2 regions of the Streptomyces sp. NPDC059668 genome follow, and region 2 is predicted to be linked to the other one. Evidence: riboswitches for the same ligand, from Rfam matches in the RefSeq annotation. Region 2 holds a riboswitch; the other holds the start of a gene.
The links. Region 2 has a riboswitch for thiamine pyrophosphate ahead of ACFV2J_RS22295 (thiamine ABC transporter substrate binding subunit). Riboswitches for the same ligand answer to the same signal wherever they lie in the genome.
Positions count from the first base shown of each region.

Region 1: linked by a shared signal. The riboswitch ahead of thiO (glycine oxidase ThiO) and the one ahead of ACFV2J_RS22295 (thiamine ABC transporter substrate binding subunit) in region 2 are both predicted to bind thiamine pyrophosphate.

Region 1 covers NZ_JBHWEL010000057.1:36,671-40,967, forward strand. The annotation lists gene ACFV2J_RS31150 (thiazole synthase) at 1-331, opposite strand, end outside; gene thiS (sulfur carrier protein ThiS) at 334-534, opposite strand; gene thiO (glycine oxidase ThiO) at 531-1,709, opposite strand; TPP riboswitch at 1,707-1,818, opposite strand; gene ACFV2J_RS31165 (hypothetical protein) at 1,871-2,206, shown strand; gene ACFV2J_RS31170 (NAD(P)/FAD-dependent oxidoreductase) at 2,322-3,554, shown strand; gene ACFV2J_RS31175 (Rv2175c family DNA-binding protein) at 3,846-4,211, shown strand.
Region 2 covers NZ_JBHWEL010000030.1:59,348-63,644, reverse strand. The annotation lists gene ACFV2J_RS22300 (ABC transporter permease) at 1-1,191, opposite strand, end outside; gene ACFV2J_RS22295 (thiamine ABC transporter substrate binding subunit) at 1,167-2,255, opposite strand; TPP riboswitch at 2,333-2,452, opposite strand; gene rlmN (23S rRNA (adenine(2503)-C(2))-methyltransferase RlmN) at 2,492-3,598, opposite strand; gene ACFV2J_RS22285 (phosphatidate cytidylyltransferase) at 3,776-4,297, opposite strand, start outside.

The sequences.
Region 1 (4,297 bases), on a different contig from region 2:
CGGGCAGCAGGGTGCGCTCGTCGGCGATGACCTCCAGCTTGACCAGGTCGGTGCCGAGCGCCTCCCGTGCGAGCCGCGCGGTCAGCACGGCCTCGCCCGCGGTGAAGCACCCCGCCGTGTTCGGCAGCACCCGGATGCCGAGCCGGTCGAGCACGGACAGGACGGAGCCGTGCGCCGTGGGATCCACCCGGCGCATCGCGACCGTCGTCAGCTCCGTCCCGGACGCCACCAGCGAGCGTTCCAGCACGTCGAGGCTGGGCGCACCCCCCGTCCCCATGATCAGCCGGGAGGAGAGGGACATCCCTCCGAGGACGAACGGATCGTCGGCCATGGTCAGCCTCCTTGGACAGCGGTGAGGACTTCGACGCGGTCGCCCTCGCGCAGGGACGTGGACGACCACCGGGTGCGCGGGACGACGGTCTCGTTCAGCGCGGCGGCGACACCGGAGGGCGCCGCGGTGAGGGTGGCGACGAGCGTGTCGAGGGCGGTGTCCGCGGCGACGAGCCGGTGCTCGCCGTTGACGAGGATGTTCATACGGGCTGCTCCGTGCGTGTCGGGCTGAACCGGTGGGGTGTGAAGGGACGCGCTTCCTCGGGGAGCTCCCCCGAGGTGAGGACGTGCGCCATGACGTCTCCGGTGACGGGGGTGAGCAGCACGCCGTTGCGGTGGTGGCCGGTGGCCAGCAGCAGTCCGTCGAGCCCGGTCGGGCCGAGCAGCGGGGCGTTGTCGGGGGAGCCGGGGCGCAGTCCGGCCCGTGTCTCGGTGAGCGGCAGTTCGGTGATCCCTGGCACCAGCTCATGGGCGTCGCGCAGCAGTTCGTACACCCCGCCCGCGGTCACGGTGGTGTCCCAGCCCAGCTCCTCGCTGGTCGCGCCGACGACGAGCTCGCCGCTCTCGCGCGGCACCAGATAGACCTGGCCGCCGCGGACCACGGCGCGCACGGTGCGGCTCAGGAAGGGCGCGTACCGCTTCGGCACGGTCAGCCTCAGCACCTGCCCCTTCACCGGGCGCACGGGCGGCCGCACGTCGTCGGGCACGCCCTTGAGCCTCGCGCTGAGACTGCCCGCGGCCAGCACCACCTGCGTCGCCCCCAGCACGTCGCCGCCCGTGGTGACGATCCCGGTGGCCCGCTCCCGGACCACCGTCAGCCGCTCCGCCCAGGTCCGGTGGAACACCACCCCGGCCCGCTCGCACGCCGTGACCAGGGCCTTCGCGAGGCGGCGCGGGTCGATCTGATGGTCGCCGTCGACGCGCAGACCGCCACGGACACCGGGCGCGAGCATCGGCTCCAGCCGGCGGCACTCGCGGCCGCTGAGCCACTCCGAGTCGAGCCCCGAACGGTTCTGCAGCGCGTGCAGTTCCCGCAGATGGGCGCGGTCGTCGGAGTCCAGGGCGACGGCCAGCGTGCCGCACCGGCGGTAGCCGAGGTCCTGGCCCGTCGCCTCGGTGAGCTCGGCGACGAAGTCCGGATAGCGGCGCGCGGAGGCGAGGTTCAGACCCAGCAGGGTCTGCTCGCCGTAGTGCAGTTCGGTGACGGCCGCGAGCATTCCCGCGGCGACCTGCGCGGCCCCGCCGCCGGGCTCCGGGTCCACGACCGCCGTGGAGAACCCGCGCTGCGCGGCCCGCCAGGCCGTGACCAGCCCGATGATCCCGCCCCCGACCACCAGGACGTCGGACGTGACGGACCTCTCCGCCGGTGTACGCGACATGGGCGTCCAGCCCCTCCCTTCGCCGGCATGACCCGGATCAGGTTCGTACGGTCGGAGGCCGCCAGCCTCCCTCTCAGCCCGGTGCGTCCGGGCTCCCGCGAGTGCTCTACGTTGACCACCCTAGCCCGCCGCCGCACGACTCAGTAAGGGAGCCTCCGCCCATGGCCCGTTCGCTCGACGGCCTCGTCCTCGCCCCCGTCGCCGACCAGGCACCGGGCCAGGTGGGGACCGCGACCCGGTTCACGTACCACGAGGAGAACGGCGGTGTCTGGGCCGAGTACGCGGGCGGGGACGTCGTCCGCGGCCGTCTCGTGGGGACCCGGGAGGGCGACCGCCTCGACTTCCGGTACGTACAGCTGGGACGGGACGGCACGACCTCCGGCGGCCACTGCGTGTCCGTCGTGGTGGAGCTCTCCGACGGCCGGGTGCGGCTGGAGGAGACCTGGGAATGGGAGTCGCGGGCGGGCGGCGGGACGAGCGTGGTGGAACAGATCTGACACGCGGCCGGGACCCCGCCCACCGGACGGACCGGCTGACACCGGGACGCATTGTGGAACAGGTCACCGAGCACGTCCGCTGACTGACGGATTGTCAGTTGTCTATGGTGATCAGGTGAGCGAGCAGACGCAGGGGCAGACGCAGGGGCCGACGGCACGCCGGGTCGTCATCGCGGGCGCGGGCATGGCCGGTGTGCAGACCGCGGTCGCCCTGCGCGAACAGGGCTTCACCGGCGACGTGACACTGATCGGCGCCGAGCCGCACCAGCCCTACGACCGGCCGCCGTTGTCCAAGGCGGTACTGCTGGGCAAGGCCGAGCACTCCGCCTTCGACATCGACTTCGAGGCACTGGGCATCGAACTGAAGCTCGGCTGCGAGGCGCTCGCCCTGCGCCCCGGGGACCATGAACTGGACACCGCCGCGGGACAGGTGCGCTACGACCTCCTGGTCCTGGCGACCGGCGCGGAACCGATCCAGCTCCCCGGCGCGGAGGGCATGCCCGGCGTCCATCTGCTGCGCACCCTCGACGACGCCGAACGGCTGCGCCCGGTGCTCGCGCGGCAGCACGACATCGTGGTGGTCGGGGCGGGCTGGATCGGCGCCGAGTTCGCCACGGCGGCACGCGAGGCCGGGTGCGCGGTGACGGTCGTCGAGGCCGCCGACCGGCCGCTGGCCGGGGCACTGCCCGCCGAGGTGGCCGCGCCGATGGCCGCCTGGTACGCGGACAGCGGGGCCTCGCTGCGCACCCACGCGCGCGTGGAGAGCGTCGAGCCCGGCGCCGTGGTGCTCGACGACGGGTCCCGGGTGCCCGCGGGCGCCGTGGTCGTCGGCATCGGTGCCCGGCCCGCCACCGCCTGGCTGGCCGGTTCGGGCATCGAGCTCGGAGCCCACCGCGAGGTCGTGGCCGACAACCACCTGCGCACCTCCGTGCCGGACGTCTACGCGGTCGGCGACTGCGCGTCCTTCCCCTCGGGCCGGTACGAGGAGCGCCTCCTCGTCCACCACTGGGACAACGCCCTGCAGGGACCGCGCACGGTGGCCGCGAACATCATCGGCGAGGCCCCGGTGGCGTACGACCCGGTCCCGTACTTCTGGTCCGAGCAGTTCGGCCGTTTCGTCCAGTACGTCGGCCATCACGCGCCCGCCGACACGACCGTCTGGCGCGGTGACCCCGCGGGCGCCGCCTGGACGGTCTGCTGGCTGCGCGACTCCCGCCTCGTCGCCCTTCTGGCGGTGGGGCGCCCCCGGGACCTCGCCCAGGGCCGCCGCCTGATCGAGGCGGGCATGCCACTGGACCCGGAGATCCTTTCGGACCACTCACGTCCGCTGAAGGACGCCACGGGCTGAAGGCCGTCACTCGGCTGGGCGGGTGCGCGACGCGAAGGGTGGGGCCGGCCCGCCGGGCGCCCCGCCGGGCGGCGACGGCGGCCGGACGGCCGAGTGCCAGCAGGCCGGGCGCCGCGGGGTCGGGTGCCACGGGGTCGGGCGAGGGAATGCGTCCGGCCGCGCGCCGGGTGCCTCGCGTGCATGCCGCGCCGTGCCGGAAATCGGAGGCTTTCCGCGGTATTCACGCGCTTCTGACGCGGGACGGGCGGCGCTCGGGTACCGAGTGTCAGTCCGGGATGGCAGGCTTGTCCCGTGACCGAGATTGACGCAAAGATCGATGCTCTCGTCCCCGCCTGGCTCACCCTCCCCGACATCGCCGAACAGTTCGGCGTCGAGGTGACCCGCGTCCGGCAGCTGGTCAAGGAAGGCCAGCTGATCGCCGTACGCCGTGGTGAGAACCGCGCGCTGCACGTCCCCGCCGCTTTCGTCGACGAGGACAAGGTCGTCAAGGGCCTCACCGGCACCCTGACGCTCCTGCGGGACGACGGCTTCTCCGACGAAGAGATGCTCGAGTGGCTCTTCACCCCCGACCCGACCCTGCCCGGCACCCCCGCGCAGGCGCTGAGCGAGAATCGTGGCACGGAGGTGAAGCGTCGCGCCCAGGCGCTCGCCGTCTGATCCGACAACACGTCCGGCGTACGGACCACGGCAGGCCCAGGGCCACCCCGGCCGCCGTGGTCCGTACGCACCGCAGCACCACGGGG
Region 2 (4,297 bases):
CAGCATCAGCAGCGCGTCGAACCCCCGTACGAGGCGACCGGTGTGGCCGGTGAGAGCGGCGGCCGCCAGACCTCCGACGACCACGGCGATCGCGGTGGCGGCGAGCGCGTACTCCAGCGAGTTGCCGATCGCCTCGATCGGGGCCACCAGGAAGATGCCGCCGTCGTCGGAGGCCAGCGCCCTGTAGTAGCCGAATCCGAAGCCGCCGGGGGTGTCCAGGGAGCGCTGGACCAGCACGCCGAGCGGCAGCACGAGCAGGACCGCGATGCTCGCGAGCACTCCCGTGAGCAGCGCCCACTGCCCGGCCCCGCGCGGCCGGCGGGCCGTCGTCTCCGGGGCCACCAGACGCAGGGCGGTCTCGCGGCGGCGTACGGTCCCGGCGTGGACGGCGAGGATCGCGCCCACGGCCACGAACTGGATGATCGTCAGCACCGCCGCCGTGGCGAGGTCGAAGATCTCCGAGGTCTGCCGGTAGATCTCGACCTCGAGGGTGGAGAAGGTGGGGCCGCCGAGGATCTGGACCACCCCGAACGAGGTGAAGGTGAAGAGGAAGACCATGAGCGCCGCGGCGGCCACGGCCGGACCCAGGGCCGGGAGCGTCACCGTGCGCCAGGCCGCGAACCGGGAGGCGCCGAGCATGCGCGCGGCCTCCTCCTGGCGCGGGTCGAGCTGGGACCAGAGCCCGCCGACCGTGCGGACGACCACCGCGTAGTTGAAGAAGACGTGCGCGAGCAGGATCGCCCAGACGGTGGTGTCGAGCCGAACTCCCCACAGGCCGTCCAGGAGTCCGCCGCGGCCGATCAGCGCCAGGAACGCCGTACCGACGACTACGGTGGGCAGCACGAACGGGACGGTCACCACCGCGCGCAGCACCTGCTTGCCCCGGAAGTCGAAGCGCGCGAGGACATACGCGCCGGGCAGCGCGATCAGCAGCGTCAGCGCTGTCGAGGCGAGCGCCTGCCAGGTGGTGAACCACAGCACGTGCCGGATGTCGGACCGGCCGAGCACCTCGGCGATCCGCCCGAGCCGCCAGGTCCCGTCGATCCTGAGGCCGCGGGTCACGATCGCCGCGACGGGATAGGCGAAGAAGACGCCGAAGAACACGACCGGCGGGGCCATGAGCCACAGCCGCGTCGCGCTCCGGCGCCTCCTGGGCGCCGCCTCGGCTACTTCAGTACGAGCGAGGTCCACGACTTGACCCACTGGTCACGGTTCTTGGCGATCTCGGCCGGGGCCAGGGTCTCGGGGTGCTCGGCCTGCGGGCCGAACTTCACGAACGCCTCGGGCACCTTGGCGGTCTCACGGACCGGGTACACGAACATGTTCAGCGGCATGTCCTGCTGGAACCTGAGGCTGATCAGGAAGTCGAGGAGCGCCTTGCCGCCCTTCGTGTTCCTCGCGTTGCTCAGCAGTCCCGCGTACTCGACCTGACGGAAGCAGGTGCCGCTCGCGACACCGGTCGGCGCGGTCTTCGGCTTCGGGTCGGCGTAGATCACCTCGGCGGGCGGGGAGGAGGCGTAGGAGACCACCAGCGGCCGGTCGGCCTTGGCCTTCCTGCCGCCCGCGGACCCCGAGAACTCGTCGTTGTAGGCCTGCTCCCAGCCGTCGACCACCTTCACGCCGTTGGCCTTGAGCTTCTTCCAGTAGCCCTGCCACCCGCTGTCCCCGTACTTCGCGGCGGTCCCGAGCAGGAAACCGAGGCCGGGCGAGGACGTGGACGCGTTCTCGGTGACGAGCAGGTTCTTGTACGCGGGCTTGACCAGGTCGTCGAAGGAGGTGGGCGGGGCCAGCTCGTGCTCGCTGAAGTAGGCCTTGTCGTAGTTGACGCAGATGTCGCCGGAGTCGATGGGCGTGACCCGGTGCTTCTCCTGGTCGACCCGGTAGCGCTGGGCGATCTGGTCGGAGCCCTTGGGCTCGTACGGCTGGAACAGGCCGTTGTCGAGCGCGCGGGAGAGCAGGGTGTTGTCGACGCCGAAGAAGACGTCGCCTTGCGGGTTGTCCTTGGTCAGGACGGCCTTGTTGACGGCCTGGCCGGCGTCGCCGTCCTTGAGGATCCTGACCTTGTAGCCGGACTCCTGCTCGAAGGCGTGCAGCACGCTCTTGGAGTAGGCGAAGGAGTCGTGGCTGACGAGGGTCACGGTCCCGGAGTCGGCGGCCTCGCCGCCGGAGCCGGACGAGCCGCACGCGGACAGCGTGACGAGGCCCACCGCGACGACCACGGCCGCGGTCGTCCTCCTCTTGCTCTTGGTGCTCACTGAATTCCTCCTGGGCTGACCAGGAAGAGACGCGGCCCTGCCCGGGAACTCGGCGGTTCCCGGGCAGGGCGCAACAGCTTGAGTGATGCCCGAACTTCCTACCCAGAATGACCTGGGCGAGGTTCAGAGGGTCTGCGGCCCACCGGTTGGTCCGGCTGCCGCACTCTCAGCGCTGTGGCGCTCCCCTGTCGGAATATGAAGATGTCGGAATATGAAAATGTAGGTGCCGGGTCAGACTACCGCTCGGTCGCCGCGAGCTGGCCGCACGCCCCGTCGATCTCCTGGCCCCGGGTGTCCCGGACGGTGACCGGTACGCCGTGGGCCGCGATGGCCTCGACGAACGCCTTCTCGTCCTCGGGCCGCGAGGCGGTCCACTTCGAGCCGGGGGTCGGGTTCAGCGGGATGAGGTTGACGTGCACGGGCTTGCCCTTGAGCAGCCGCCCGAGCCGGTCACCGCGCCACGCCTGGTCGTTGATGTCCCGGATGAGGGCGTACTCGATGGAGAGCCTGCGCCCCGACTTGGCCGCGTACTCCCAGCCCGCGTCGAGCACCTCCCGCACCTTCCACCGCGTGTTGACGGGGACGAGGGTGTCGCGCAGCTCGTCGTCCGGCGCGTGCAGGGAGATGGCGAGACGGCACTTGAAGCCCTCGTCAGAGAACCGGTGGATGGCCGGCACCAGTCCGACCGTCGACACGGTGATGCCGCGCTGGGAGAGTCCGACGCCGTCCGGCTCGGGGTCGGTGAGCGCGCGGATGGCGCCCACGACCCGCTTGTAGTTGGCGAGCGGCTCGCCCATCCCCATGAAGACGATGTTGCTCAGCCGCGCCGGGCCTCCGGGGATCTCCCCGTCCCGCAGCGCGCGCATGCCGTCCACGATCTGGTGCACGATCTCGCCGGTCGACAGGTTCCGGTCGAGTCCGGCCTGGCCGGTGGCGCAGAACGGGCAGTTCATCCCGCAGCCCGCCTGGGAGCTGATGCACATGGTCACCCGGTCCGGGTAGCGCATCAGCACGGACTCGACGAGCGTGCCGTCGAAGAGCCGCCACAGGGTCTTGCGGGTGGTGTCCTGGTCGGTCGACAGATGCCGCACGACGGTCATCAGCTCGGGAAGCAGCGCTTCCTGGAGCTTCCCGCGCGCGGCGGCCGGGATGTCCGTCCATTCCGCGGGGTCGTGCGCGAACCGGGCGAAGTAGTGCTGCGAGAGCTGCTTGGCGCGAAACGGCTTCTCCCCGATCGCGGCAACGGCCTCTTTACGCTCGGCGGGCGTGAGGTCGGCAAGGTGCCGCGGCGGCTTCTTGGCTGCGCGGGGGGCGACGAATGTGAGTTCTCCGGGCTTCGGCATAACCCTTCCAGTGTCGCAGATCAACACGACCGGCCCGGGCCGGAACGGGGTGGGGGTGGTCACCCGCGGGCGGTCGCCGTCGGATTCGGTCGGCCTCGGTCGATCTCGGTCGTCCTCACGTACGAAGAGGGGCCCGGCGCCCTGTGGACGACGGACCCCTCACTCGTGGAACGCGGGTCAGCTGGACCCTACGAAGAGCACCAACAGGAGCCAGACCACGGGGGCCGTCGGCAGCAGGGAGTCAAGGCGGTCCATGATGCCGCCGTGGCCCGGCAGCAGTGTGCCCATGTCCTTGATGCCGAGGTCCCGCTTGATCATGGATTCGCCGAGGTCGCCGAGGGTGGCGGTGGCCGCGACCGCGAGGCCGATGATGAGGCCCTGCCACCAGGTGCCGTCCTCGATCAGGAACTGCAGACACAGCGCGCCCCCGACCATCGCGAAGGCGACCGCTCCGACCAGGCCCTCACGGGTCTTGCCGGGGCTGATGCGGGGCGCGAGCTTGTGCTTGCCGAAGCGCCAGCCGATCGCGTACGCGCCGGTGTCGCTGACGACCGTCAGGAGCAGGAACGTCAGGACGCGGCGCGGGCCGTCGTCCGCGGTCAGCATCATCGCCACGAAGGTCGCCAGGAACGGCACGTAGAAGGCCGCGAAGACCCCCGCCGTGACGTCCTTGAGGTATCCCTCGGGCGGTTCCGTCAT